DNA from 4 places in the Rhizobium sp. 01N447_2 genome. Region 1 is predicted to be linked to each of the others. Evidence: predicted binding sites of a transcription regulator. Region 1 holds the regulator's gene; each other region holds the start of a gene.
The links. The regulator LexA, encoded in region 1, represses DNA repair genes until DNA is damaged. The targets are predictions, from matches to a motif close to TGTTCNNNNTGTGTTCNG.
Positions count from the first base shown of each region.

Region 2: the regulator LexA is predicted to act here: its motif matches at 1,348-1,365, upstream of AC1ECN_RS29180 (ATP-dependent helicase).
Region 3: the regulator LexA is predicted to act here: its motif matches at 1,269-1,286, upstream of AC1ECN_RS02150 (DNA recombination protein RmuC).
Region 4: the regulator LexA is predicted to act here: its motif matches at 1,658-1,675, upstream of AC1ECN_RS08640 (ribonuclease T2 family protein).

Region 1 is NZ_JBFTQY010000107.1:858-9,514, reverse strand. Features, by position in the region: gene gltA (citrate synthase) at 1-914, opposite strand, end outside; gene AC1ECN_RS35945 (ComEC/Rec2 family competence protein) at 1,204-3,636, shown strand; gene lexA (transcriptional repressor LexA) at 3,617-4,336, opposite strand; gene AC1ECN_RS35935 (VOC family protein) at 4,535-5,431, shown strand; gene kdsA (3-deoxy-8-phosphooctulonate synthase) at 5,428-6,273, shown strand; gene eno (phosphopyruvate hydratase) at 6,415-7,689, shown strand; gene AC1ECN_RS35920 (FtsB family cell division protein) at 7,827-8,147, shown strand; gene pdhA (pyruvate dehydrogenase (acetyl-transferring) E1 component subunit alpha) at 8,293-8,657, shown strand, end outside.
Region 2 is NZ_JBFTQY010000060.1:1,590-13,509, forward strand. Features, by position in the region: gene AC1ECN_RS29165 (hypothetical protein) at 180-443, opposite strand; gene AC1ECN_RS29170 (BON domain-containing protein) at 601-861, opposite strand; gene AC1ECN_RS29175 (hypothetical protein) at 1,039-1,305, shown strand; gene AC1ECN_RS29180 (ATP-dependent helicase) at 1,413-3,470, shown strand; gene AC1ECN_RS29185 (enoyl-CoA hydratase/isomerase family protein) at 3,482-4,546, opposite strand; gene AC1ECN_RS29190 (putative bifunctional diguanylate cyclase/phosphodiesterase) at 4,616-6,577, opposite strand; gene galE (UDP-glucose 4-epimerase GalE) at 6,724-7,758, opposite strand; gene AC1ECN_RS29200 (pyridoxal phosphate-dependent aminotransferase) at 7,979-9,145, opposite strand; gene mscL (large conductance mechanosensitive channel protein MscL) at 9,257-9,694, opposite strand; gene AC1ECN_RS29210 (PAS domain-containing hybrid sensor histidine kinase/response regulator) at 9,901-11,920, shown strand, end outside.
Region 3 is NZ_JBFTQY010000002.1:165,813-169,584, forward strand. Features, by position in the region: gene AC1ECN_RS02150 (DNA recombination protein RmuC) at 10-1,236, opposite strand; gene AC1ECN_RS02155 (globin-coupled sensor protein) at 1,441-2,937, shown strand; gene def (peptide deformylase) at 3,035-3,550, shown strand; gene AC1ECN_RS02165 (plasmid stabilization protein) at 3,615-3,772, shown strand, end outside.
Region 4 is NZ_JBFTQY010000011.1:1,060-5,834, forward strand. Features, by position in the region: gene ettA (energy-dependent translational throttle protein EttA) at 1-805, opposite strand, end outside; gene AC1ECN_RS08640 (ribonuclease T2 family protein) at 903-1,643, opposite strand; gene AC1ECN_RS08645 (alpha/beta fold hydrolase) at 1,802-2,746, shown strand; gene AC1ECN_RS08650 (DMT family transporter) at 2,764-3,720, shown strand; gene caiB (succinate--glutarate CoA-transferase) at 3,738-4,775, shown strand, end outside.

The DNA of each region.
Region 1 (8,657 bases):
CCGAAGCCCATCAGGCGGAACGGATCGTTCTTGTCCTTGGCGCGAGCGATATATTCCGGAATGTGGTCGACTGTGCCGATTTCGTGCAGCATGTTGAGCGCTGCTTCGTTGGCGCCGCCGTGGGCGGGGCCCCAGAGGCAGGCGATACCGGCGGCGATGCAGGCGAACGGGTTGGCGCCCGACGAACCGGCGAGACGGACGGTCGAGGTCGAAGCGTTCTGCTCGTGATCGGCATGCAGGATGAAGATGCGGTCCATGGCGCGGGCAAGCACCGGATTGACCACATATTCCTCGCAAGGCACGGCAAAGCACATGCGCAGGAAGTTCGAGGCGTAGTCGAGGTCGTTCTTCGGATAAACGAAGGGCTGGCCGATATGGTACTTGTAGGCCATTGCGGCAAGTGTCGGCATCTTGGCGATCATACGCAGGCTGGCGACCATGCGCTGGTGCGGATCGGTGATGTCTGTGGAGTCGTGATAGAAGGCCGACAGCGCGCCGACGCAGCCGCACATGACAGCCATCGGATGCGCATCGCGGCGGAAGCCGGTGAAGAAGCGGCTCATCTGCTCGTGCACCATGGTGTGGTGCGTGACGCGGTAATCGAAATCCTTCTTCTGCACGGTGGTCGGCAGTTCGCCGTAAAGCAGCAGGTAGCAGACCTCGAGGAAGTCGCCATGCTCGGCGAGCTGCTCGATCGGATAGCCGCGATGCAACAGGACACCTTCGTCGCCGTCGATGTAGGTGATCTTCGATTCACAGGATGCAGTCGAGGTGAAACCCGGATCGTAGGTGAAGGAAGCCGTGTTCTTGTAGAGGGCACCGATATCGATGACGCTCGGGCCGATCGTGCCGCTTTTGACAGCAAGGTCGACAGACTTGTCACCGATTTTTATTGTAGCGCTTTGATCCGTCATGCTGATCCTCCGAAATGGCGGTGGCGCCATAAAAGCGCCATAGGGGTTAAGCGTCCTCATCGATAGCTATATGATCGCGAGGCTAATGCCAAGTTACCGTGGCGGCATTTTGTGCATTGCGGCATCATCTTTTAGGCAGTGCAGCGATGAGCTATACGCATATCGAAGCCGATGATTCGACTGCTCTTTTGGCTCCTTCACTTTTCCCTCGCTTTTCAATCGATTATTCTTGCCGGATTTGATTGGCGGTTGCATTCTGGCTGCCTGGGCGGGTGATCTTGGGCGGCACATGCAGGAGTTGACGACAGTCGAATTGCGGCCGGAAGCAGGCGCCGGCCTTGCCGACACTGCCGGTTTTTCTCCGCCTGTTGTGGTGACGCGGCCGGCAAGGACGCAGTCGACGAGCCCCTTGCGGTACCGGCTGCCGGCGGCAGCCTCGCAATCGCTGCGTATCGGCATGCGCTTGCTGGGCGAAGAGGCGGACCATGGCCGTCTGCTGCTGGTCTCGCCGGTCTTCCTCGGCGCCGGGGCAGCCTTCTGGTTTCTGGCCGCATCGGACTTTCCGCTCGTTGCATCGCTGCTCTGCCTGTTGGTGCTGACCGTCGCGGTTCTCATCGCCAGCCGCAGCCGGGCGGCGTTGCGGGCAACGCTGCTGGCGCTTGCACTTGTGGCCTGCGGCGTGGTTTCGGCGCAGTTCGAGAGCCGGCGGGCTTCGACCGTGATCCTCGATTCCGCCGTCACGACGACGGTGACCGGCCGTGTCGAGCGGCGCGAAGGCGACGGTCGCGGCCGATGGCGCTATATTCTTGCCGTCACCGGCACGGAGGCGCCGGAGGTGAAGCGGCCGCCGGAACGCATAACCGCGATCGCCCGCGGCGCGGAGGCGCCTTTCGAAATCGGTGATATCATCACCGGCAGGGCGCGGCTGACGCCGCCGGCAGGCCCGGCACTTCCTGAGCTCAACGACTTCTCCTTCGGTGCCTATTTCGATGGCATCGGCGCCAACGGCTTCTTCTACGGGGCGCCGGAGAAGGTCGACTTGCAGGCAGGTCCGCAGGCCGCAAGATCGACGTGGGAAGCACTGCTCGAAGGGCTCTACCGGCTGCGCAGCGGCATTGGCGACCGCATAAGGTCGATCCTACCCGGCGACACCGGCGCTTTCGCCGCTGCTCTCGTGACGGACGAGCGGCGTGCCATCTCGAATGAAACGACGGAGGCGCTGCGCCAGTCCGGCCTGGCTCATATCATCGCCATCTCGGGCCTCAACATGGCGCTGTCGGCCGGCATCTTCTTCGTCGGTTTCCGGATGCTGCTCAGCCTCTTTCCCGGCGTCGCCCAGGCCTATCCGACCAAGAAGATCGCCGCCGCCGGCGCGCTGCTTGCCGTCACGGCCTATTTCCTGATCTCGGGCTTTGCGGTCTCCGCCGAACGCGCCTTCATCATGATGGCCATCATGTTGATTGCGGTCTTCTTCGACCGGCCGTCGATCAGCCTGCGCAACGTCGCGCTCTCCGCGCTTGTCATCATCGCCATTTCACCGTCCGAGGTCTTGGGTCCGAGCTTCCAGATGTCCTTTGCCGCGACGTTGGCGTTGGTATCGGGTTATCAGCTGTGGAAGGACCGGGGCATCCGCGAAAACGCCTTCCTGAAGCTGCCGGTGTTTCGGCCCATCGTTACGGTTGCGGGCTTCTTCGGCGGCGTCTTCCTGACCTCGCTGATCGGTGGGTTTTCCACCGCGCTGTTTTCGATCGAGCATTTTCATCGCTTMACCGCCTACGGCCTGCCGGCAAACCTCGCGACGATGCCGATCATCTCCTTCATCATCATGCCGGCCGGCCTGCTGGCGATGCTGCTCATGCCTTTCGGTCTGGACGTTTTGCCCTGGAAGGTCGTCGGATTCGGCCTCGATCTGGTGATCGCGGTCGCAAAGACCGTGTCCGGCTGGGGGGGCAATATCGACGTCGGCCGCTTGCCCGCCTGGTATTTCGCGGTCGCCGTCGCCGGCTTTCTGCTGTTGACGCTGCTCCGCACCCGGCTGCGCCATATCGGCACATCAATCATCGCGGTCGCAACACTCATCCTGTTGCTTCTGCCAGTTCCCCGGCCGCCGGATCTGGTAATTTCGGAGGATGGTGGTCTCGTCGCGGTCGTCGAGACGGCGGCCATGGCTTCCAACCGCGAAAGACCGCCGGATTTCATCTTCGACCAGTGGCAGAGAGCGCTGGTCCTGCCGACGCATCACCCGCCGAAGATGCTGGAGGGGCCTGCTATCCCGCCGGAGGGAGAAGACCGCCGCGTCAGGCTTTCCCGCGATCAGCAGAACGAAGCAAGGTCGGCGATGCGGGCGGCTGCAACGAGCGCTGACGCAAACCGCTTTTCTTGCGTCAAGAAGGCCTGGTGCACATCAAGGCTTGGCAATGGTCGCGTGGTTGCTGTCATCGACAATGCCGCCTATCTCGGTCCGGCCTGCGATGCGGCCGATATCGTCGTGACGTCGGTGCGCCTGCGCTTCAACAGCTGCCGCTCAGGTGCGACGCTCTTCACCGGTGAGACGCTGCGCAGGACCGGTTCCGTCGAATTACGCTTCGCCGATGCCGGCCTGGACGTCACAGCCGCATTCGATGATCTGTCGCGGCCATGGATGCGCCATCGCGCCTATGACTGGCGCAGCAACAGTTTTGCCGAATCCGGCCCGCCCAGTGTCAGTGATAGCGGCGAATGAGACCGACGAGTTTGCCTTGCACCTTGACGCGGTCCGGCCCGAAGATTCGGGTCTCGTAAGCCGGGTTGGCGGCTTCGAGCGCGATCGAGGCGCCCTTGCGGCGGAAGCGTTTGAGTGTTGCTTCCTCGTCGTCGACGAGAGCCACGACGATGTCACCGGGACTTGCGGTGCTGCCGTTGCGGATGATCACCGTGTCACCGTCGAAGATGCCGGCGTCGATCATCGAATCGCCCTTGACCTCCAGCGCATAATGTTCACCGGAACCGAGCATGTCGGCCGGAACGACTATGTCGTGGGTGTTGTTCTGGATCGCCGAGATCGGAACACCGGCAGCGATTCGGCCCATGACCGGCACGGAGACCGAGTTGCCGTTGTCGGCGACGGGCTTTGCGGCAGCGGGGGCGGCGACCGGCTGGGGCTTACCGAGGCTGCCCTCGATGACGCTCGGCGAAAAGCCGCGCCGGGGCTGGATACTAGGGCTATAGGCCTCCGGAAGCTTGATGACCTCAAGCGCARGGGCGCGGTTCGGTAGGCGGCGAATGAAGCCACGTTCCTCGAGCGCCGTGATCAGCCTGTGAATCCCGGACTTCGAGGCGAGGTCCAGCGCATCCTTCATTTCGTCGAAAGACGGCGGAACGCCGGATTCTTTCATGCGCTCGTGAATGAAAAGGAGAAGCTCCTGTTGTTTGCGCGTGAGCATCGACGTTGTGACCTCGTGATTGAAACAAATCCAGAACAGACACTATATGTTCCATATGTGTTCCGCAAGTAGCTAAATTTCCGTAAAACTTCGCGCCAACTCGTCGAGATTTTTATTTTCATTCGCCGGATTGGGACACAAGTCTTGCATTGAGGGTGGCGCTGTCGCACATCTCTTGCCGTTTTGAGGAGGATTATGATGAACACGCATTCCGGCAAACCGCATCCGCTGGATCATGTCGTGCTGCCCGTCGTCAATATTGATGTGGCGCGCGAAAGGCTCGGCAAGCTCGGCTTCACCGTTGCCGCCGATGCGCGCCATCCCTTCGGAACGGAGAATGCCTGCGTCTTTTTTGCCGACAAGACCTATCTGGAGCCGCTCGGGATTGCGAGCGCCGAGGAGAGCGAGGCTTCGGCGCGGCAAGGCAATGTCTTCACCGCCCGCAACCGTGCCTTCCYCTTCCGCTGCGGCGAGGAAGGGCTTTCGGGGCTGGCTTTCGGCAGTGAGGATGCCAGCCTCGATCATCAGAACTTCGTCGGCGACGGATCGAGCGCTGGCGAAGTGCTGCAGTTCACCCGGCCGATGACGATGCCGGACGGTGCGCAGACGATTGCCGGCTTCAAACTGGCTTTCGCCGGCGACCTGCGCGCGCCTGACCTCTTTCTCTTCACCGTCGAGCGCGTCAATCCGCTACCGGCCGACCGCGGCGCGCTGGAGACGCATGCCAATGGCGTCATCGGCATAACCGAGATAGCGCTTTGCGCACCCGCCGCCGCTGCCTTTGCTGCCTTCGTCGGCCTTGCCGTGGCGCAAGCGGCAGTCGAGAAAACGAGTTTTGGCGTCAATATCGCAGCGTCGAACGCGAAAATCAGCCTGATGACGCCGGAAGGGCTGGAAGCCTATTTTGACATCGCCGTCTCATCCGGCGATCGCGGCCTGCGCGGCAGGGCAATCCTCTTTGCCGTCGCCGATCTTGCCGTGACAGAAGCGCATTTGGCTGCTAACGGGGTGACATACACGCGCAAGAACAATCGCATTGTGGTGAAGCCTGCGCCCGGGCAGGGCGCGCTCTTCGCCTTCGAGGAAACACGATGAGCACTGATACGAATTCCGAAGTCAGGATCGGCGAGGACCAAGGCCAGGTCAGCTTTTCCAATACCGGCCGCCTGTCGCTGATTGCCGGCCCCTGCCAGATGGAGAGCCGCGATCACGCCTTCATGGTTGCCGGCACGCTGAAAGAGCTTTGCGGCAAGCTCGGCATCGGCCTCGTTTACAAGAGCTCCTTCGACAAGGCGAACCGCACCTCGCTCTCGGCTGAACGCGGTATCGGGATCGAAAAGGGCATGGAGGTCTTTGCCGACCTGAAAAAGGAATTCGGCTTTCCTGTCCTGACCGACGTTCATACCGCAGAGCAATGCGCGGAGGTGGCAAGGGTCGTCGACGTCCTGCAGATCCCGGCGTTCCTTTGCCGCCAGACCGACCTTCTCATCGCCGCCGCCAAGACCGGCCGCGTCGTCAATGTCAAGAAGGGCCAGTTTCTCGCTCCCTGGGATATGAAGAACGTCCTGAAGAAGCTCAATGCCAGCGGCAATCCGAACGTGCTGCTGTGTGAGCGCGGCGCCTCCTTCGGCTACAATACGCTGGTCTCCGACATGCGCTCGCTGCCGATCATGGCGGCGATGGGCGCCCCTGTTATCTTCGATGCGACCCATTCTGTGGCGCAGCCGGGCGGGCAGGGCGATTCTTCCGGCGGTCAGCGGGAATTCGTGGAAACGCTGGCGCGCGCAGCGGTGGCTGTCGGTATCGCCGGGGTCTTCATCGAAACCCATCAGGACCCCGACAATGCACCTTCCGACGGCCCCAACATGGTCTATCTCAAGGACATGCCGCGGCTGCTTGAAAAGCTGCTCGCCTTCGATGCGGTCGCCAAGGCTTGACGTTCAACAGCCTGACATGATCGTGCTATAGGCGAGATCCGAACACGGTTCGAAGGCTGGAAATTGCAGCATTGTAATTTGCACGCCTTCGACTAAGACAGTTTTCGAACCGACTTATCACCCACCGAGCAGGAAGAACCCATGACTGCAATCACCGATATCATCGCCCGCGAGATTCTCGATAGCCGTGGCAACCCCACCGTCGAAGTCGATGTCTATCTCGAAGATGGCAGCATGGGCCGCGCGGCCGTTCCCTCGGGCGCCTCGACGGGCGCGCATGAGGCGGTCGAACTGCGCGACGGCGGCAAGCGCTACCTCGGCAAGGGCGTCCAAAAGGCGGTCGACGCCGCCAACACCGAGATCTTCGACGCGATCGGCGGCATTGACGCCGAAAACCAGATCCAGATCGACAACATCATGATCGAGCTGGACGGCACGCCGAACAAGTCGCGCCTCGGCGCCAACGCCATCCTCGGCGTCTCGCTCGCCGTTGCCAAGGCTGCCGCCCAGGCTTCCGGCCTGCCGCTCTACCGTTATGTCGGCGGCGCTTCCGCCAGCCTGCTGCCGGTGCCGATGATGAACATCATCAACGGCGGCGCCCATGCCGACAACCCGATCGATTTCCAGGAGTTCATGATCCTGCCGGTCGGCGCCGATACGATCGCCGAAGCCGTGCGCATGGGTTCGGAAGTCTTCCATACGCTGCGCAAGGAACTTGCCGCACAGGGCCACAACACCAATGTCGGCGACGAAGGCGGTTTCGCACCGGGCCTGAAGAGCGCGCCGGAAGCTCTCGACTTCATCATGAAGTCGGTCGAGAAAGCCGGCTACAAGCCGGGCGAGGACATCTACCTCGGCCTCGATTGCGCCTCGACGGAATTCTTCAAGGACGGCAAATACGTTCTCGAAGGGGAAGGCCGCACGCTGGAACCGGGCGCCATGGCCGAATATCTGGCCGAGCTCGCCGCCAAGTATCCGATCATCTCGATCGAGGACGGCATGGCCGAAGACGATTGGGACGGCTGGAAGACGCTGACCGACCTGGCCGGCAAGAAGACCCAGCTCGTCGGCGACGATCTCTTCGTCACCAACTCCGCCCGTCTTCGCGACGGCATCCGCATGGGTGTTGCCAACTCGATCCTCGTCAAGGTCAACCAGATCGGCTCGCTGACGGAAACGCTCGATGCCGTCAACACGGCGCACAAGGCGGCCTATACTGCCGTCATGTCCCACCGCTCCGGCGAGACCGAAGATTCGACCATCGCCGATCTCGCGGTCGCCACCAACTGCGGCCAGATCAAGACCGGCTCGCTGTCGCGCTCCGACCGTCTTGCCAAGTACAACCAGCTGATCCGCATCGAGGAAGGCCTCGGCCCGCAGGCCCAGTATGCCGGCCGCTCGATCATTCGCGGCTGATCGGATCTGATTTCCAATGGCTTGACCCGCGCCTTCCCGGCGCGGGTTTTTTATTGCGCGGTTTTTAGAGTCAACGAACGGTTAATCTCTGCGCGCTAGATTGAACCAATTGGTAATGCGTTCAAGAGCATGCGTGTATGTGGACAAAGCATCATAAGAAGAGAAAGATCGGCCGCTTCGTCATTCCGGCCATGACGGTCGCCTTCCTCTCCTATTTCGGTTATCATTGCATTCATGGCGATTACGGCCTGCGCGCGACGGAGGCGTTCGAGCATCAGCGTGTCGCGCGCGACAAAGAGCTTGCGATCTTGAAGGCGAAGCGCGAACATCTGGAAAATCAGGTCGCGCTCCTGAGTGATGGCTCGCTCGACAAGGATATGCTGGACGAAAAAGCGCGCTATCAGCTCAATATGTCGCGCGCCGACGAGATCGTCGTATTCAATCACTATTCCAATTAACTTGAAATTGGTTAATTGTTATTTCTGTAGATTTATCAATAATTTAGTGCCGAATACGAGCCATGCAATTATGGCATTGCTGTGGTCATATTTCTTCCCTATGGTACGCGCCACCAAGAAACGACAAACCCATAGGGAGGGTTGAATGGCGCCGCGAAAGACCGCGACCGTTTCCAGCCGCAAAACTGCAGCAAAACCGGCAGCCAAAGCATCGAATGGAGGCCCAGTAGCCGACTTCGATCGCAATGAAGAGCTGAAGGCCTATCGCGAGATGCTGCTGATCCGCCGCTTCGAGGAGAAGGCCGGTCAGCTTTACGGCATGGGCTTCATCGGCGGTTTCTGTCACCTCTACATCGGTCAGGAAGCTGTCGTCGTCGGCATGCAGATGGCGCAGAAGGAAGGCGACCAAGTCATCACCGCCTATCGCGACCACGGCCATATGCTGGCAACCGGCATGGAAGCGCGTGGCGTCATGGCGGAACTGACCGGGCGCCGCAGCGGCTATTCCCA
Region 2 (11,920 bases), on a different contig from region 1:
ACGGGACAATGCTTTTATTTTAGCTTAACCCTGCAACAAGTGCGTCCGGGTTTCGGTGCAAAGGCGTTGCGCCTGGTACAGGTGCATCCATAGAAGACGACCAGCCATCATGATGATGGTTAGAGGCTCGTCACCTCTGCGGAAACGCAGGCGAGCCTCGTCCGAGCAAAGCGGACGCCTCAGCAGTCCGCGCCGCCCTCACTCTCCACTTCGATATAACCGACACCGATGATGGTGCCATCCGATGCGCGGATGAAGGACGGCAAATACTGAGGCTCTGCCGGCGTGCAGGCGACGGTCCCGGTATATTCGTTGAGGGCGATCTGGTCCTTCGGCAAAGCGGAATAATTCGTGCCGGTTTCCAGCGAGGCATGCGCGGAGCCGGCAAAGACACCGCAACCCACTATCAAGGTCGTTGCCCAGAGGCGAGGAAGCAGCTGCATGAGAGTCTCCAGCGTTTAGGTCCGGCCTTTCAACACGCGAGAGAGCATTTTGGTTCCCTTCATGCATCGCAAAGACATGCGCGCGAGCCCGGCACCGGACTTTTATTTGATGCATGTCGTTGTCCTAAAACCGCTGCACACTTTTAGGCGACATACATTAGCGTCGCAGCAGGCGACCACGCACATAGCCTCGGCCGACGACGCCCTCGGCGATCTCGATCGCCCGCTCGACATCGCCCCGCCGGCGCACGAAACCCTCCAGGATGACATAGGAGCCCGATATGCTGACGGTGATTTCGCCGGATTCGACATCGGCGGCGGCATGAAGGGCGCTCTCCACCGATGCGCGCGTCGCGGCATCGCTGTGGCCCTGCCGGCCGGGCTCGCCATGCCCCGTGAATGCTGGAAAGCCGAGCACCGTGAACGTTTCCTGATGTTGGTTGATGTCTGTTAACGCCGCTGCGACGCATTTCGTTGCGTCCCCCGGAAAAGAAGAGCCTGTTCGACAGCGATACTTGCGCGGTGGCATGGGCACCCCTTGGCGAAAGGCGCCGCGGCTTCCATATCTGGCGGCAGTCTGAGAGGGATGATGACGATGAAAGCGCTTTTGCCTGCCTTGTTTGCCGGGGCAATGCTTGCCGGCTGCTCCGCGGCCGATACGCAGGCGCTGGAACCCATTCCCGGCAGCATTACCTATGGCGGCCAGCCGCGAACGAAGCTCACCAAGTCGCCGGTCGGCAGCGCCGTCTACAACCAGTTCTACAACGGGGCGGGACAGCGCGTGGAGGAAACCTATATTCTTCAGCCCGACCGCAGCCTGAAGCTGGTTCGGCGCGAGATCGGTCCGGATTTCCCCGACTGAGGTGTTGCTCGCGCGCCAGATCGCTTGACAGGGACGGCAATCGCGAACATTCAAGGAACATCTAATCTTTCCCCAGTGATTCTGCGGGAGCCCGACCGGACGGCTGGATGTATCTCGAAAAGCTCAATCCGCAGCAGCGCATGGCCGTCGAGCACGGCACGCTCATCGACGGCAGCCATATTGCCGGGCCGCTGCTGGTCATTGCCGGCGCCGGCTCCGGCAAGACGAACACCTTGGCGCATCGGGTCGCCCATCTCATCGTCAAAGGCGCCGATCCCCGCCGCATCCTGCTGATGACCTTTTCGCGCCGGGCCGCCGCCGAGATGGCGAGGCGTGTCGAGCGCATCTGCCGCGATGTGCTTGGTGCGAATGCCGGCGTCATGGCGGATGCGCTTTCCTGGTCCGGCACCTTCCACGGCATCGGCGCGCGGCTGTTGCGCGATTATGCGGAGCAGATCGGTCTCGATCCAGGGTTTACCATCCACGACCGCGAAGACAGCGCCGATCTGATGAACCTGATCCGGCACGACCTCGGCTTCTCGAAGACGGAAAGCCGTTTTCCCACAAAGGGCACCTGCCTTGCCATCTATTCCAGGGCGGTGAATTCGGAAACCGCGCTCGACCTCGTGCTGCGCGACGTCTTTCCCTGGTGCGCGACGTGGGAGAAACAGCTGCGCGAACTTTTCGCCAGCTATGTCGAGGCCAAGCAGAGCCAGAATGTGCTCGATTACGACGATCTGCTGCTCTACTGGGCGCAGATGGTCGGCGAGACTGTCATTGCCGAGGATATCGGCAGCCGCTTCGACCATGTGCTGGTCGACGAATATCAGGACACCAACCGGCTGCAGGCCTCGATCCTGCTGGCGCTGAAGCCCCAGGGCCAGGGGCTGACCGTCGTCGGCGACGACGCGCAATCGATCTATTCCTTCCGTGCCGCGACAATACGCAATATTCTCGATTTTCCCGCCGCCTTCAGCCCGGCCGCCAATATCGTCACGCTCGACCGCAACTACCGCTCGACGCAGCCGATCCTCGCCGCCGCCAACGCCGTCATCGATCTCGCCTCGGAGCGCTTCACCAAGAACCTCTGGACCGAGCGGCAATCATCCGAGCGGCCGCGCCTGGTCACGGTGCGCGACGAGGCCGAGCAGGCGCGGTATATCACCGACATGGTGCTCGATAACCGCGAGGAAGGCCTCACGCTCAAGCAGCAAGCCGTGCTCTTCCGCACCTCGCATCACAGCGGGCCGCTGGAGGTCGAGCTGACCCGGCGCAATATTCCCTTCGTCAAGTTCGGCGGGCTGAAGTTTCTCGACAGCGCGCATGTGAAGGACATGCTGGCCGTCCTTCGCTTCGCGCAGAACCCGCGCGACCGGGTGGCGGGCTTCCGGCTGATGCAGATCCTGCCGGGTGTCGGGCCGTCCACGGCGCAAAAGGCGCTCGACCTGATGGCCGAGGATGCCAGCCCGATCTCTGCTCTTGCCGCCATGCCGGCGCCGCCGCGCTCCGGCGAGGACTGGACTGATTTCGTTGCCATGCTGCAGGAGTTGAAGTCGGGCAAGGCCGGCTGGCCGGCGGAAATCGGCCTGGCGCGGCAATGGTACGCGCCGCATCTGGAACGGCTTCATGAGGACGCAACGACGCGGCAGGCCGATCTGCTGCAGCTCGAGCAGATCGGCAGCGGTTACGCCTCGCGCGAGCGCTTTCTGACCGAACTCACCCTCGATCCGCCGGATGCGACCAGCGACCAGGCGGGCGTGCCGCTTCTCGACGAGGACTATCTCATCCTTTCCACCATCCATTCCGCCAAGGGCCAGGAATGGACGAAGGTGTTCATGCTGAACGTCGTCGACGGCTGCATCCCGAACGATCTCGCTGTCGGCACCACCGCCGAAATCGAGGAGGAACGCCGGCTGCTCTATGTCGCGATGACGCGCGCCAGGGATGGTCTCGACCTCGTCGTGCCGCAACGCTTCTTCACCTATGGGCAGAACTCACAGGGCGACCGGCATGTCTATGCCTCACGCAGCCGCTTCATTCCCGCGACCCTGCTGCAGTTCTTCGAAGCCTGCAGCTGGCCGCAGGGGAAATCGGAGGCCGCTCAAGCGCAGGCGCGACAGGTGCGCATCGATGTCGGCGCCCGCATGCGCGGCATGTGGCGATAACTGGATAGAGTTCAGAGTGAAAGCGGCGGCTCGGCCGGTTTCAGGAAATGCTCGACCCTTGCGGACTCCACAGCCTCGACTGACGCCGGCGACCATTTCGGGTTGCGGTCCTTGTCGATGACGGCAGCGCGGATGCCCTCGAAGAAATCGGGATTATCAAGCATCTGCAGACAGGCGCCGAGTTCACGGCCGAGGCATTCGGCAAGCGAGGCGCTGCGGCGGCCGGCTCTCAGCAGCCGCAAAGCGAGCTTCAGGCTGGTCGGTGAACGCGTCAGCAGCACCCGGCGCGTCTCGACGGCGAATTCGCCCTCCTCCTCGGCGAGTGCTGCCAGGATCTCCTCGACGCTGTCGAACCGAAATGCGCGATCGACCATCGCCGCGTTCTGCTTGAGCCGGCCTTCTCCCTGAGGCTCCGAAAGCGCCTGCAGCACGGCATCGACATCGCCGGATGAACTGCCGCGCGGCAGGCCCGAGAGAGCATCGATCACCTCGCCGAGCCGCGACGACGCGATCTGACGGTCGGCAAGCCCAGCGTGGATCGCATCGGCCGCACCAATATCGAGCCCTGTGAGACCGAGCCATGTTCCGGCCTCACCCGGCGCACGTGGCAGCAGCCAGGTGGCGCCGACATCCGGGACATAGCCGATGCCGGTTTCGGGCATGGCCAGCCGCGTGCGCTCGGTGACGATGCGGTGGCGGCCGTGCGACGACAGGCCGACGCCGCCGCCCATGGTGATGCCGTCCATCAGCGCGACATAGGGTTTGGGATAGGCGGCAATCAGATGGTTGAGGCGGAATTCCTCGCGCCAGAAGCTTGCCGCCAGGCCATCGCCGGCGCGGGCGCTCTCATGCAGGGCGCGGATATCGCCGCCGGCGCAGAAGCCGCGTTCGCCCTCCCCCACCATCACGACGCTTGCCACCTCGGGATCACCGGCAAAGTCGTGAAGGGCCGCGGTGATCGTGCGGATCATCGGCAACGTCAGGCTGTTCAGTGCTCGCGGCCGGTTGAGCCGGATGATGCCTGCGGTACCCCGCCGTTCAATGATGACTTCGTCTTGCCGTTCGTTGTCCTGCATGTTCACCTCATCTATTACGACCATGAATAGACGACGATGACGGATCGCTCCAGTCGATTTAAGGTCGGCTCAGGCAGACAGCGAATTGCGGGCGGAGGCTGCAGCTTCGCACCGGGCGGCGTAGTCGATGGCAAGTTCCAGCGGCAGCGGCCGCGAGAAATGATAGCCCTGCGCCAGACGTACGCCCATCGCCTTCAATCCCTCGGCGATCTCTTCGCTTTCGACGCCTTCGGCGACGGAGGCGATGCCGAGATTCTGGCAGAGATTGGCGACCGAGCGGGTGATGTTCATGCAACGGGCGTCACGATCGAAATTCATCACGAAGGACTTGTCGATCTTCAGCTTGTCGAAGGCGAGACGATGAATATGGCTGAGGCTCGAATAGCCGGTGCCGAAATCATCAAGCGCGATCGAGATTCCGGCAGCGCGCAGCATTGATATCACCTGGTCGGCGGTGTCGAAATCGGAGAGCAGCGCCGTCTCGGTGATCTCGAATTCGATGCGCCTGGGATCGATGCCGGAGCGGGTGATCATGGCCAGCAGCGCCATCGAGGTTTCGTGGTCGCAGATATCGCGCGCCGAGAGATTGAAGGACAGCCTGAGATGCCGTGGAATGATCGCCAGCGCTTCGAGCGCCTTGGCGAAGAGGATGCGGGTTATGCGGCCGATGACGGCCGTGCGCTCAGCAGCCGGAATGAAGGCGTCCGGACTGATGCGGCCGAAGCGGGCGCTGTCCCAGCGGGCAAGCGCCTCGTAAGCGACGACGCGGCCGCTCCTCAATTCGACGATCGGCTGATAGTCGAGTTTCAATTCCTTGGCGAAATCGTTCGCCTGCAGTTCGAGTTCGATCAGGTGGCGCTGCGTCAGAATCTTCTCGTGGTCGGCCGAGAAGAATTCGACGCCGCTGCTGCGCTTGCTCTTGACCTGGTAGAGGGCGAAATCCGCTTTCTCGTAGAGATCCTCGGCGGTGTATGCGCCGATATCGGGATAGACTATGCCGCAGGAGCCGAAGACGCGGACCGAGCCGTCGGGGATTTCGAAAGGGTCGCGGACGGCAGCACAGAGCGCCTGGCCGAGATCGGCGATCGCCTGGCGTGTCATTGAGCAGGGAAAGATGATCCCGAACTCATCACCGCCGAGACGGGAGACGATGCCCTCTTCGCCGACCAGCGCGACGAAGCGGCGGGCCGTCTCCTTGAGCACGAGATCGCCGGCGGCATGGCCGAAGACATCGTTGACCGGCTTGAAGCCATCGAGATCGAGAATGCCGAGGACGGGCGGCGCAGACGAATCCTTCTGCAGCCGTTTTTCCAGCGAGAGAAAGAAGCTGCGGCGATTGGCAAGGCCGGTCAGCTGGTCATGCAGGGCGTTGCGGCTGTTGACGAGGTTCAGCTCCTCGGCTTCCGCCTGCTTCTGCTTCAGTTCCTCGGTCAATTGCACGAGACCGACGAAATTCTGGAAATAGCTGTTGATCACCCGGAGGAAGGGCAGGATCAGGAAGAGACCGCTGACGGCCGTCGCGACGAAAACGGGATTGCCCGAAAACATGAAGGTCGCGACCATGGCCGAGAAGGTGATGACCGTGGTCAGCGCCGCCGCCATCGGCAGATGCATCAGGCAAAAGATGCAGGAAATGCCGGTCACAACGAGGAAATAGGCGATCTGGCCCTGCTGGGAGGCATCGCCATACTGGTAAAGCGCAATCGCCCAGCCGCCGAAAGCGACGGTCAGGATACCGGCCCCTGATATCGTGAGCTTCATCAGCCTGTAGGCCCGCTCGGCGGTCACATCTTCCTTGCCGCGGATCTCCCACCAGCAGAGACGGAAGACACAGACGACGCTCAAGGTCACAGGAATGTAGAGCGAGAGCCAAAGGGGGGCGGATTTGAGGTGGGTGATCGCCACTGCAAGGGCGTTGATGATCAGCAGGACATAGAGAATGGGTATCTGCGACGACAGGGCCCGGAACTGCGCCAGCAGAAGCGTCGGATTGTCTTTTTGCAGCTGCAATGAGGCCAGAAAGTTCTTCATCGTCTCTTTTCCGTTGGCCAGAGCCAGCCAGACAAAGGTTGATTTTCCTTATTCACGTGACGGCATGCGGCCCCGCAGCCGCGGGGATGATAAACAGGCTATTGCATCAGGCGCCTGAAGCGCTGCGCACTTTTGCTGGACGTGCTCTAGAAAGAAGCGGCGGCCAGTGCCCGGTGGATGCTATGCAGGTCGTCGACGCTCTTGTTCGACAGGAACAGTTCCCAATCGAGCGAGCTCTGGACGATGGTTTCCAGCGAATCGTATCTGGGCTTCCAGTCGAGCACCTGGCGGGCGAGCGAAGCATCGGCGACGACGCTTGCCGAATCGCCGGCGCGCCGCGGCGCCATGTGGATCTTGAAGGAATGCCCGTGCAGGCGGGTGACCATGTTCAGCACGTCGAGCACCGAATAGCCGCTGCCATAACCGCAATTGGCAACGAGCGAGCCCTTGTCCCTGCGCAGGTGCTGCAGCGCTTTCAGATGCGCATCCGTGAGATCGCTGACATGGATGTAGTCGCGAACGCCGGTGCCGTCATGGGTGGGATAATCGATGCCGTAGACATTGACGCTGTCGCGCCTGCCGAGTGCTGCCTCGCAGGCGACCTTGATGAGGTGCGTGGCGCCTGAAGTCGACTGGCCGGCGCGATGATGCGGGTCGGCGCCGGCGACGTTGAAGTAGCGAAGCGCGACATAGTTGAAATCATAGGCGGCGGCGGCATCGCGCAGCATGAATTCGGTCATCAGCTTCGACTGGCCGTAAGGATTTTCCGGATTGAGAGGGGCCGTCTCCTTCACCGGCAGGTCGGTCTTTTGCTGACCGTAGACGGCTGCCGTCGAAGAGAAGACGAAGTTGCGGATACCGGCCTTGACCGAAGCGCTCAGCAGCGCCCGGGTCTTGCCGGAATTGTTGTCGTAATAGGAGAGCGGATCTGCGACCGAGACCGGAACGACGGCGGAGCCGGCGAAATGGATGATCGCCTCGATGTCGTTTTCGATGAAGACCTTTTTCAATATGTCGGGATCGGCAATGTCGCCGAGATAGAAACGCGCCGCCGGCGCCACGGCCCAGCGAAAGCCCGTGGAGAGACGGTCGAGCACGACCACATCCTCGCCCGCATCGAGCAGCGCCCACACCATGTGACTGCCGATATACCCGGCCCCGCCCGTCACCAAAACCGCCATGTCCCGCGTCCCTGCTTTCGTTTTTATAAGCAGGGGCATCAGGCGCCGGTTTTTCTTTCCAATTTTCTTATCGAACGGCCATTGGAAGGCCTTTGAACGGGTATGTTTGGAGTCGTGGTTAGAGGCCGATTTCGGGCTTTGCTAGAGTTTTATCGATCCGGCGATTCCGGCACAAAATCGACTTGGCCGACGCCACGATATCTCTTGCGGCCAGCGCTTCTCAGAGCTTGAGGATATAATCGCAGAGACGCCCGGCCGCGGTCGCCACCTGCGCGGGGTCGCGCAGGAAGCAGGCGCGCAGGAAGAGTTCGCCGCCTCGGCCGAAGGCCGTTCCGGGAGCGAGGCCGACGCCTGTCTTGTCGACGATGTCGAGCGCTGCCCTGCGGCTGTCAGCGACGCCGTCGATCTTCAGGAAGGCGTAGATCGCGCCGTCCGGCTTCAGCGTCTCGACGCGGTTGGTGGCGACAAGCGCATCGCAGAGGATATCGCGGGAGCGGGCCGCCTTGGCGATATTGGCAGCGACGAAATCGTCGCCGTGATCAAGGGCTGCGACGGCGCCCTTCTGCATGAACTGCGCCACGCCCGATGTCGAATACTGGATGAGGTTTTCGAGCACCTGGCCCATCTCAGGGGGTGCTACAATCCAGCCGACGCGCCAGCCGGTCATCGACCAGTTCTTCGAGAAGGAATTGACGAAGATGACCTTGTCGCCCTCTTCCATCACGTTGAGGAAAGAGGGCGCGCGGCCGCCGGCAAAGTAGTAGCGGGCGTAGATTTCATCCGCCATGATCCAGAGATCGTGCCGGCGGGCGAGCGCCAGGATATCGCCAAGATCCTGCTTCGTTGCGGTCCAGCCGGTCGGGTTCGACGGCGTGTTGATGAAGATGCCCTTGGTCTTCGGGGTGATCGCGGTTTCGATGCGGTTCAGATCGACCGCCCATTTACCACCTTCGAACTGCAGCTCGACACCAACGGAGCGCGCACCGGATATTTCGAGAGCGGCGGCGATGTTCGGCCAGGAAGGCGAGAGGTAAACCAGTTCGTCACCCGGCGAGGTCAGCGCCTGCACGGCGATCTGGATCGCCTGCATGCCGGAGCCGGTGACGTAGAAATGCTCGACCGGAAGCCGGATTCCGAAATGTCTGGTGTAATAATCCGACAGCGCCTGGCGAAGCTCCGGAATGCCGCGCTGCCAGGTGTAGAAGGTCTCGCCGGCGGCAAGCGCGTCCATCGCCGCCCGGCTGATGAAATCGGGCGTCGCCAGATCGCCCTCGCCCACCCAGAGCGGCAGCAGACCCTCGCGGCCACGGGCGTAATTGACGACTTCGACGATCCCGCTTTCGGGCGCCGCTACTGCGCGCGGGCTAAGGCTGCTGACGATCGACATGCATATCTCCGGTTTCCGCCTTCATAGCGGATTTGTACCGGCAAATCCCATGACATCCAGTGATGGCTTATCGATTTTCGTGATGATTGAGCCCGGCCGCAGCGGACGGGATCAAGCCGTCGGGCGCTTGGCGAGAAGATCGCGGATTTCCGTCAGCAGCTGAACGTCTGCCGGCGGCGGGGGCAGCTCTTCCGGTGCCGCCTTTTCCTGGCGCTCGATCTGGGCACGCATGGTGTTCACGCCCTTGACCATCAGGAAGATGATCCAGGCGAGAATGAGGAAGTTGATGAGCACGGTGAGAAAACTGCCATAGGCAAAGACCGCTCCCTGGGCGCGGGCGGCGGCAAGCGTCGGCGCGTTGACGGCCGACGACAGTGGAAAGAAGTAATTCGAAAAATCGAAGCCGCCGAAAATGGCGCCGACGATCGGCATAATGAGGTCATCCACCAGAGATTTGACGATGCCACCGAAGGCGCCGCCGATGATAACGCCGACCGCAAGATCCATGACATTGCCGCGGGCGATAAAGGCCTTGAACTCATTGAGCATCGGATCCGTCTCCCTCTGATACAATTGTTTTTATTAGCTACATCTTCATTGCAATTAATCAATCGGCAATCGTAATTATTTGGGGATACCCCGTGCGGTCTTTGACTTAAGGCCTAGACCGGCGGGAATTCTCAAAGTGCTCGAAATAACTTAAGCTGACCCATGTTGCGGGAGGTCCCGGCGGGTTTTCCGCCGGCGGAGGGTCAATGCTTCCAGGCTGGGTCATATTCGCGTCTGCCTTCGGCTATCTGCTCCTGCTTTTCGCCGTGGCGAGCTATGGCGACCGCAAGAACCGCGGCCCGGGCACCCGGCAAAGCGGCCCGGGCACGCTGGAAGGCGGATGGCCGGTGGTCTATGCGCTGAGCCTTGCGATCTACTGCACCTCCTGGACCTATTTCGGCAGCGTCGGGCTTGCGGCGCAGCGGGGCCTGGAATTTGCCGGCATCTATATCGGCCCCATCCTGGTCTTCACGCTCGGCATGCCGCTGCTTCGCCGTATCATCGAGCTCGCCAAGGCGGAGAAGCTCACATCGGTTGCCGATTTCGTCGCCGCCCGCTACGGCAAGAACTCGACGGTCGCAACGATCGTCGCATTGATCTCGCTGATCGGCGCCATTCCTTATATTGCGCTGCAGCTCAAGGCGATCTCCAGCACCGTCAGCGCTATGGTCAATCCGTCCGATTACGGCATCGGCAGCGGCAACCTCTATTTCCTCGACCTGCCGCTCGTCGCAACGCTGGTGCTTGCCTGCTTCGCCATCATGTTCGGCACGCGGCATACGGATGCGACGGAGCATCAGGACGGCCTCATCCTCGCCGTCTCGATGGAATCGGTGGTCAAGCTCGTCGCCTTCCTGACGGCCGGCGTCTGCGTCATCTGGTTTCTCTTCGATGGCCCGACCGATCTCTGGCGCAAGACCGTCGACAATGAGCTGGTCATGTCGGCGCTCAGCTACCACACGCCGATCAGCCGCTGGATCACCCTGATCCTATTGTCAGCCTTTGCGATCATCCTGCTGCCGCGGCAATTCCACGTGACGGTTGTCGAAAACCGCACCCCGAAACAGCTGAAACTCGCGGGCTTCCTGTTTCCCACCTATCTCATATCAATCAATCTCTTCGTGCTGCCGGTGGCGATCGGCGGGCTGCTGACCTTCGGCGGTAGCGGCAATGCCGATTTCTACATGCTGTCGCTTCCGCTTGCCGGCCAGATGCCCGTCATTTCGCTGATCATCTTTATTGGCGGTTTCTCCGCCGCAACGGCGATGGTCATCGTCGATTCCGTCGCGCTGTCGATCATGGTGTCGAACGACATCATCATGCCGATCTTCCTCAGGCGCAAACTCGCCGGCCGCGCCAGCCAGCGCGACAATTTCGCCAAGACGCTGCTGAACATCCGCCGCAGCGCCATCTTCGCCGTGCTGCTGTTCGGCTACGCCTATTACCGTTCGACCGACAGCACCGCCGGCCTTGCCTCGATCGGTCTTCTTTCCTTTGCCGCGATCGCGCAAATCGCCCCGGCACTCTTCGGCGGGCTGATCTGGCGGCGAGCGAATGCGCGCGGCGCGATCCTCGGGCTTACCTCCGGTTTCGTCATCTGGATCTACCTGCTGTTCCTGCCCTCGCTCGGCGGCCCCGATTATTCCTATGTGGCGAGCGCCGTGCTCGGTTTCATCTTTCCCGGGACGACGTTGTTCACCGCAGCCGACGCCGATCCGCTGGTCAATGCGATAGCGATGAGCCTGCTCGTCAACACCGCCTTCTTTATTGTCGGCTCGCTCACCCGCAACGCCAGGCCGCTGGAGCGCATCCAGGCCGGCATCTTCGTCAAGCGGCATTCGCGCTCGCAATTTGCCACGCGCGGCTGGAAGACCCGCATCAGCGTCGGCGATCTCAAGGCGGCGATCTCGCGCTATCTCGGCGAAGAGCGCATGCAGCGCTCGTTGACGACCTACGAACAGAGCTCCGGCCGCAAGCTGGAGGACGAGCAACCGGCCGATATGGCGCTCATCCATTTCAGCGAACAGCTGCTCGGCAGCGCCATCGGCTCGTCTTCGGCCCGGCTGGTGCTGTCGTTGATCCTGCAGAAGATCGAGGATGCCTCTTCCGATACTGCCTGGTTGCTCGACCAGGCGAGCGAGGCACTGCAATATAACCAGGACATGCTGCAGACAGCACTTTCGCAGATGGACCAGGGCATTGCGGTCTTCGACAGTTCCAACCGGC
Region 3 (3,772 bases), on a different contig from region 1:
CCGAAGCGGTCACTCCTCGTCAACCACCCGCAGCTTCAGAAGCCCGGTACGGCTTTCCACCGATTTGACGGCGGCTTCGCTGTCGCGGGCGGGCTTGGCATCGCCGCTGCCGGCCTCGAATTCCAGCGCTTCGATCCTGGCGCCGCGCCTGGTGAGCTTGTCGGCTGACGTGACCACCATGTCGATATCCTTCTGTGCCATGGCGAAATGGCCCTGCAGCTTGCGCACCCGCTCATCGAGGCGGCTGAGATCGTCCATCAGGATCGCCACTTCGCCCTGGATCAGATGCGCCTGCGCCCGCATGCGCTGATCCTTGAGCACGGCCTGGATGACCTGGATCGACAGCATCAGCAGCGACGGCGAGACGATGACGATACGCGCGCGATGCGCCTTCTGCACCACCGGTTCGAAATGCTCGTGGATCTCGGCGAAGATCGATTCGGACGGCACGAAGAGAAAGGCTGTATCCTGGGTTTCCCCCTGGATCAGATATTTCTCGGAAATGTCTCGAATATGGATTTCCATGTCGCGGCGGAACTGCTGGCCGGCGATCTTGCCTGCCTCGGGGCTGCCGGCGTCGCGGATCGCGTTCCAGGCTTCGAGCGGAAATTTCGCGTCGATCACCAGCGGCGGCGCGCCGTTCGGCATACGAATCGTGCAGTCCGGCCGCGAACCGTTGGAGAGCGTCTGCTGGAAGGCGTAGGCGCCCATCGGCAGGCCGTCGGCGACGATCGTTTCCATCCTGGACTGGCCGAAGGCGCCGCGCGTCTGTTTGTTGGACAGAATGGCCTGCAGCCCGACGACATCCTTGGCGAGCGTCTGGATATTATTCTGCGCGGCATCGATGACCGCCAGCCGCTCCTGCAGCCGCTGCAGGTTCTCATGCGTCGATTTTGTCTGCTCGGTGATCGTCGAGCTGACGCGCTGCGACATGCCATCGAGGCGTTGGCTGATCGTCTGGTTGAGTTCGCTCTGTCGCGCGCCGAAGACCTCGGTTATCGCCGCGATGCGGCCCTGCATCTCCGCCTGGATCTTCAAAAGCTCGGCCATGCGCGCTTCGTTTTCCTCAGCACGAAAGCTTGCCTCCTCCGCCTGCTCGCGGCGAAGGCCGGCGCCGCGCAGCAGAAGCACGATCACCAGCAGGGCGAGGGCGGCGAGAACGCCGCCGACAAGCGCCAGCATGGCCGGGCTGATCGAGGCAAGGGAAAGGGCGAGCGATTCGGAATGGATGGTCATGCGGCAAGCATAACAGAAGAAACGGCGATATATAGATCAAAACGTGAACGGAATGGACGACCCGCAATATCCTCGCACGCTATCGCTCTTCCGCGCTCGGGGAGAAGAAATCGCCGTCCGATTTAACGATTGCTCAACCATATTGGCCAAAACCTGCGGCGCAGAAATTCCTTCCCGCGCCGCGCGCCAAGTACAGAGATCTCCATGACCGCCCAGCAGACCGACAATGCCCTCAGGCAGCGCCTCGACTTCATCGAACTGGATGAGGCGGCGCGCAAGTCGATGCGGGATCTGCGCCCTGTCATATCAGAGCTGATCGGCGGCGCCCTTGATAAATTCTACGCCAAGATCGCCAAGACCCCCGCTGTCGCCGGCTTCTTCGCCGATAAGAACCATGTCGGCCATGCCAGGAAGCGCCAGCAGGATCATTGGGCCAATCTCGCCGGCGGCGCATTCGACGAGAGCTATGTCAACGGCGTGACCGCAGTCGGCCGCACCCACGCCCGCATCGGGCTGGAGCCGCGCTGGTATATTGGCGGTTACGCCATCGTCATGTCCGAGCTCGTCAAGGGCATCATGGAGAAGCAGTGGCCGTCGATCTTTGCGCGCCAGCAGGGCAAGGCATTGGCCGAGAAGCTGTCGGCCGTCATCAAGGCCGGCATGCTCGACATGGATTATTCCATCTCGGTCTATCTGGAGACGCTCGAAGCCAAGCGTCGCGCCCTGGAAGAAGAGCGCGCCCAGGCCGAATCCGACCAGGCGATCGCGCTGGAGCAGCTGCGCCGCGGTCTGGAAGCGCTGTCGAACGGCGATCTCGAAGCCACCCTGCCGTCCGACCTACCGGGCAATTTTAGGCACATGGCCGAGGATTACAACCGCGCCGTCAGGGCGCTAAGCCAGTCCTTCGCCTCCGTACGCGAGACCTCGGGCCATATCATGAGCGGCGCCGACGTTATATCCAATGCGACCAACGATCTGGCGCTGCGCACCGCCCAGCAGGCGGCAGGCGTCGAGGAGAGCTCGGCCGCCCTGCAGCAGCTGTCCGTCAGCGTCGGCCAGACGGCCGCCAATGCCGAGAAGGCTTCGGCCGCCGTGCGCGAGACGCAAGAGAAGGCGAAGAACTCTGGCGAACTCGTCACCAGCGCTGTCTCGGCGATGGCCGGCATCGAGAAATCCTCGACCGGGATCTCCAAGATCATCGGCGTTATCGACGAGATCGCCTTCCAGACCAACCTGCTGGCGCTGAACGCTGGTGTCGAGGCGGCGCGCGCCGGTGATGCCGGCAAGGGTTTTGCCGTTGTCGCCCAGGAAGTCCGCCAGCTCGCCCAGCGCACCGCGGAAGCGGCCAAGGAGATCAAGAACCTGATCTCTCAGAGTTCGATCCAGGTCAATCAGGGCGTCGGCATCGTCTCCAGCACCGGTGAGGCGCTGAACGATATGATCAGCCGCATCGATATCATCAACCGTTTCGTCGCCGATATCGCCGCCGCCGCCCGCGATCAGGCGACCGGCGTCAACGAGGTCAGCGTCGCCGTCCGCAACATGGGTGTGATCACCCAGCAGAATTCGGACATGGTCGAGCACTCATCGGCGGAAACCCGCCGCCTCAAGGACGAGGTGGAGAGCCTGATCGAGCTGCTGCGGCGCTTCCGGGCCCGGCCGGAGGGCCGTTCCGCCAGTGCTGCCCGCCGGGCGGCCTGAGGCGAATATGGCGAAATTCCAGGCGGCGATGCAAAAAAGCGTATTCCCCGCCTGCCGGATAATTCCATAGTCGGAAAAGATGGGTTATGGGAACGCCATGACCATCAAGCCACTCATCATTCTTCCCGATCCCGTTCTCCGCCAGCTGTCCAAGCCGATCGAGCGGGTGGACTCCGACCTGCAGCGTCTTGCCGACGATATGCTGGAAACCATGTACGACGCGCCGGGCATCGGCCTTGCCGCCATCCAGATCGGCGTGCCGCGCCGCATGCTCGTCATCGACATTTCGCGCGAGGGCGAGGAAAAACAGCCGCAGGTCTTCATCAACCCGGAGATCGTCAAATCCTCCGACGAGCGCTCCGTCTATGAGGAAGGCTGCCTTTCGATTCCGGATTATTATGCCGAGGTCGAGCGCCCGGCCGTTGTCTCGGTCAAATATCTCGACCGCAACGGCAAGGAACAGACCGTGGAAGCCGACGGACTACTCGCCACCTGCCTGCAGCACGAGATCGACCACCTGAACGGCGTGCTGTTCATCGATTACATCTCGCGGCTGAAGCGGGAGATGGTGATCAAGAAATTCACCAAGGCGGCGAAGTCCAAGGCGCTCTGACGCTACGTTGAAAATTCACCGGCGAGGCACTATGATATCACTGATATCATAGTGGAGGCGCCATATGGGTGACTTTCTGATCAGAAACATTTCCGAAGCAATGAAGCGAGACATTGCGGAATCGGCGCAGCGGAGCGGAAACAGCCTTTCCGACGAGGCCAAGGAGCTTTTGCGGGACGCGCTGAAAAGAAAAACCGAAGCAAAGCCCGAGACTTTGTCGGC
Region 4 (4,775 bases), on a different contig from region 1:
ATTCCTGTTCGCGGCTGATCGCCTTCTGGCGCGATGCATCTTCGCGGCTTTCCTGCAGCATGCGCTTGGCTTTCGCCTGCAGGTAGGCCGAATAGTTGCCCTCGTAAGGAATGCCACGGCCGCGGTCGAGTTCGAGGATCCATCCGGTGACGTTGTCCAGGAAGTAGCGATCGTGGGTAATCATCATCACGGCGCCCGGATAGTCGCGCAGATGCTTTTCGAGCCAGGCAATGGTTTCGGCGTCCAGGTGGTTGGTCGGTTCGTCGAGCAGCAGCAGATCCGGCTGCGAAAGCAGCAGGCGGCAGAGCGCGACACGGCGACGCTCACCACCCGAAAGGCTGGTGACTTCGGCGTCGCGCGGCGGGCAGCGCAGCGCTTCCATCGCCATTTCGACCTGGCTTTCCAGATCCCAGAGGTTCTGGCTGTCGATGACGTCCTGAAGCTTGGCGCCCTCTTCCGCCGTCTCATCGGAATAGTTCATCATCAATTCATTGTAACGATCGAGGACGGCCGTCTTCGAGGCAACGCCTTCCATGACGTTCTCGAACACCGTCTTGTTGGGATCGAGATGCGGCTCCTGCTCCAGATAGCCGACGGTCGCACCTTCGGCGAGCCAGGCTTCGCCGGTATACTCCTTGTCCTGGCCTGCGATGATGCGCAGTACGGTGGATTTACCCGCGCCGTTCGGACCAAGGATACCGATCTTGGCATCCGGGTAGAACGAAAGGTGGATATTCTCCAGGATCTTCTTGTTGCCATAGGCCTTGTTGAGGCCGGACATATGATAGATGAACTGACGTGCCATGCTGCGCTRCTCCGGGCGGGAAACTTCGATTGTGCCGCTATGTAGGCGAAACAGCGCCTGCGGGCAACGCCAAACCCGGTTTACTCAGGATTTCCGGTCAAAAGCCCGCAGCGTCGACGACGCCCTCGTCACAGCCGAACGACGTTTTTCCAGCGCCCTGGATCAGATCGGCAAGGCCGGTAGTTTTCGCCGATGCCGCCCCGGCGGCTTCCGAAAGCCCGATCGTCAGTTCGCTGATCATCCTGACATTGCCGGCCCGCCGGCAGCTCATCTTGACACGATCGCCGGCACCCGGCCCGAAGCTCTTGTCGAAAGCCGCTTTGATCGCGTCGGCCTTGACCGGCTTGCCGATATTGGCAGCGAAAAGATCGCGCACCGCCGACGCGTTGAGCGCGCTTACGAGATGCACGCCGACGCCGAAATAGTCGTCGGCACTCATCTTCGTGCAGGTGCCATGCTTCACCCATTCATGCCGTTCCAGACCGGATTGCGTGCCGGGCATCGCCTTTGTCAGCGCAGTCTTCGTCTCGGCCGCAAGCGTGACTTCCGGCAGCTTGTTCCAGTCGCCATCCTTGTCGGCGGCCTTCTGCTCGGCGCTTACGCCGCAATAATCCTCCCGCATCGGCCAGAGTCCATGCAACGAGAAGTTCGTCGCGTCAGGGCGCTCGCCGGTCTGGCTTGCGCATTCGGCCTTCTTCTGGTTCGTCTGGCAAAAGGCCGGCTGCCAGCTCGCCGCCAGAATGAAGCGGGTGCGCCCGCCAGCTTCCTGCGCCACGGCGGCGCCGGCAACAACCATCGACACGGCGAACGACAAGGTACGCAACTGCATGCTGCTCATTTCAACCCCCTAAAAAGAACAATACAGGAACAAATAAGCATCAAAATCAAAAGGCCGCAACCCTGAATCGCAACAAGGCTGCAAATTGTTATCAGATAATCAAATGCCCATGTTGCAATTACCCGGCGATCTGGTCTGTTGCCGCCGGGAGGACCCACATGTTTTCTGAAACGCAAAGGCTCGCCGTGCCAGGGGCGTCGCTGGCCTATCACCATGCCGAGGCCCTCACCCCGGCACGCGGCATCCTGTTGATATCGCATGGCTTGGCCGAACATTCGAAACGATACCGCTCCTTTGCCGAGGCGATGGCGGTGCACGGATATCACGTCTATGCCCACGATCATCGCGGCCACGGCGAGACGACGGCACCCGATGCGCCGATCGGCCGCTTTGCCCGACGCGGCGGGGTCAAAAGGGTGATCGGCGACGTCATCGCCATGCGCGGCCACGCGGTCTCCCGCCATCCCGGTCTGCCGGTGACCCTCTTCGGCCATTCGATGGGCGGCCTCATCGCCCTCAATGCAGCCGTCACGGCTCCGGCCGACTTCGATGCTGTCGCCGTCTGGAATTCGAATTTCGCCGTCGGCCTTGCCGGCCGCGCCGCCCAGGCGATCCTGCTTGCCGAGCGCATGCTGAAGGGCTCCGACGTGCCAAGCGGCCTGCTGCCGAAGCTCACCTTCGGCGCCTGGGGCAAATCCATTGCCGGCCGCCGCACCGAGTTCGACTGGCTGTCGCGTCGTCCTGATGAAGTCGACAAATATGTCGCCGATCCGCTCTGCGGCTTCGACGCCTCAGTCTCTCTCTGGCTCGATCTCTTCGAGCTGACCTTCCGCGCGCCGCAAAAGATCCATCTCGATCGGCTGCCGCGGGACTTGCCGATCCATCTCGTCGGCGGCGGAGAGGACCCGGCGACGGAGCGGGGAAAAGCGGTGCTCTGGCTGTCAAACCATTTGAAAGGCCGGGGCTTCTCTCGTATCAGCACTCAGATATATCAGGACGTGCGACACGAAACGCTGAACGAGATCGGCGCGGATGCGGCGATCGCAGCCTTCGCCGACTGGTGCGACGGGCGGTCGCAAGATCCTGAGCGACCAATATCCTGAGTGACAAGGATTTTATCGTGAACAGCACCCCGACCCGACCCGTATCATCCACCTCCGACGTGATGACGGGGCTTGTGCTGATGTTCCTCTCGGTGATGGTGTCGCCGCTCATCGATATTTTCGCCAAGCTTGCAATCACGACCGTGCCATCCGGCGAGATCACCGCCGGTCGCTTCGTCGTCCAAGCGCTCTGCATGCTGCCGATCGTGATATGGCGGCGCAGCTTCGCCGAATTCTCCTGGCGCCAGAGCCTGTTCCATGCCATCCGCGGCGGGATCATTACCGTCTCGATGATCTCCTTCGTCACCACGCTGAAATATATGGCGGTCGCCGACGCGATCGCGATCTTCTTCGTAGAGCCGATCATGGTGACGATCCTCGGCGGCATCTTCCTCAAGGAGACGATCGGCTGGCGGCGCTATACCGCCTGCGGCGTCGGCTTCTTCGGGGCGATGCTGATCATCCAGCCGAGTTTCGAAGAGGTCGGCTACATCGCGCTTCTACCTGTCGTCAGTGCTCTTTGCATCGCGATCTTCGTGCTGATGACTCGCGCCCTCTCGCACAGGGAAGACCCCTGGTCGATGCAGTTCCAGATGAGCATCTGGGGCTTGCTCTTCTGTGCCGTCCTGCTTTTCCTGGGTCAGGGAACCGGCTCCGACCTCTTCGATCCCGTCATGCCGGAAGGCCGCGCCTGGTTCTATGTCGCCGGCGTCGGCGCCATGGCCGCAATCACCGGCATCCTCGGCGTCTACGCCTATCGCGCAGCACCGGCCTCGACGCTGGCGCCGCTGCAATATTTGGAGATCGTTTCGGCAACGATCTTCGCCTGGCTGGTCTTCGGTGACTTTCCGGATGCCGTCAAATGGCTGGGCATTGCCATCATCGTGGCAGCGGGCTTCTACATCCTCTGGCGCGAGCGCCGCTTTGCTTCAAAGCCTGTATCCGATACATCTGAGGTGACGCTGGCGCCGTAGATATTGCCGGGAGGAACATGACAGAGACCGTGACCAAAGAGCCGCCGCTTGCCGGCATCCGGGTGATCGAGCTTGCCCGCGTGCTCGCCGGCCCCTGGGCGGGACAGATGCTTGCCGATCTCGGCGCCGACGTGATCAAGGTCGAAAATCCCGATGGCGGCGACGATACGCGCCAATGGGGGCCGCCCTTCGTCGAGGGCGCCGATGGCGAAAATCTCTCGGCCGCCTATTATCACGCCGCCAATCGCGGCAAACGCTCCGTCACCGCCGACCTGAAGAGCGCCGAAGGCCAGGATCTCGTCCGCCGCCTCGTCTCCACCGCCGATGTGGTGATCGAGAATTTCAAAGTCGGCGGCCTCGTCAAATACGGCCTCGATTACGACAGCCTGCGCAAGGTGAACCCGAAGCTCGTCTATTGCTCGATCACCGGCTTCGGCCAGGACGGCCCTTATGCCAGCCTCGCCGGCTACGATTATATCGTCCAGGGCATGTCCGGCTTCATGTCGATCACTGGTGAACCAGGCGGCCAGCCGATGAAGGCAGGCGTCGCCATCGCCGATATCTTCACCGGCATCTATGCCGTCTCGGCGATCGAAGCCGCCCTGATCCACGCATTGAAGTCAGGTCAAGGCCAGTTGGTCGACATGGCCCTGCTCGACGTGCAATCGGCGGTGCTCGCCAATCAGAACATGAATTACCTGGTTTCCGGCGAGGCACCGACCCGCCTCGGCAATGCCCACCCCAATATCTCGCCCTATGAGGTCGTGCCGACGGCGGACGGGTACCTCATCCTCGCAGTTGGAAACGACGGCCAGTTCCGTCGCCTCTGCAGCATCCTCGGCCTGGAGGCCATCGCCGGCGACGAGCGTTTCGCCACCAACAAGGCCCGCGTCGGCAATCGCGCCGAGGTGCGCCGCCTCATCTCCACCGAGACGCTGAAGTGGCAGAAGGCGGATCTGCTGAAGGCCTGCGAGGAGAATTCAGTTCCATCAGGCGCAATCAACACGATCGAGGAAATGTTCGCCCATCCGCAGGTGCAGGCCCGCGGCCTGCGC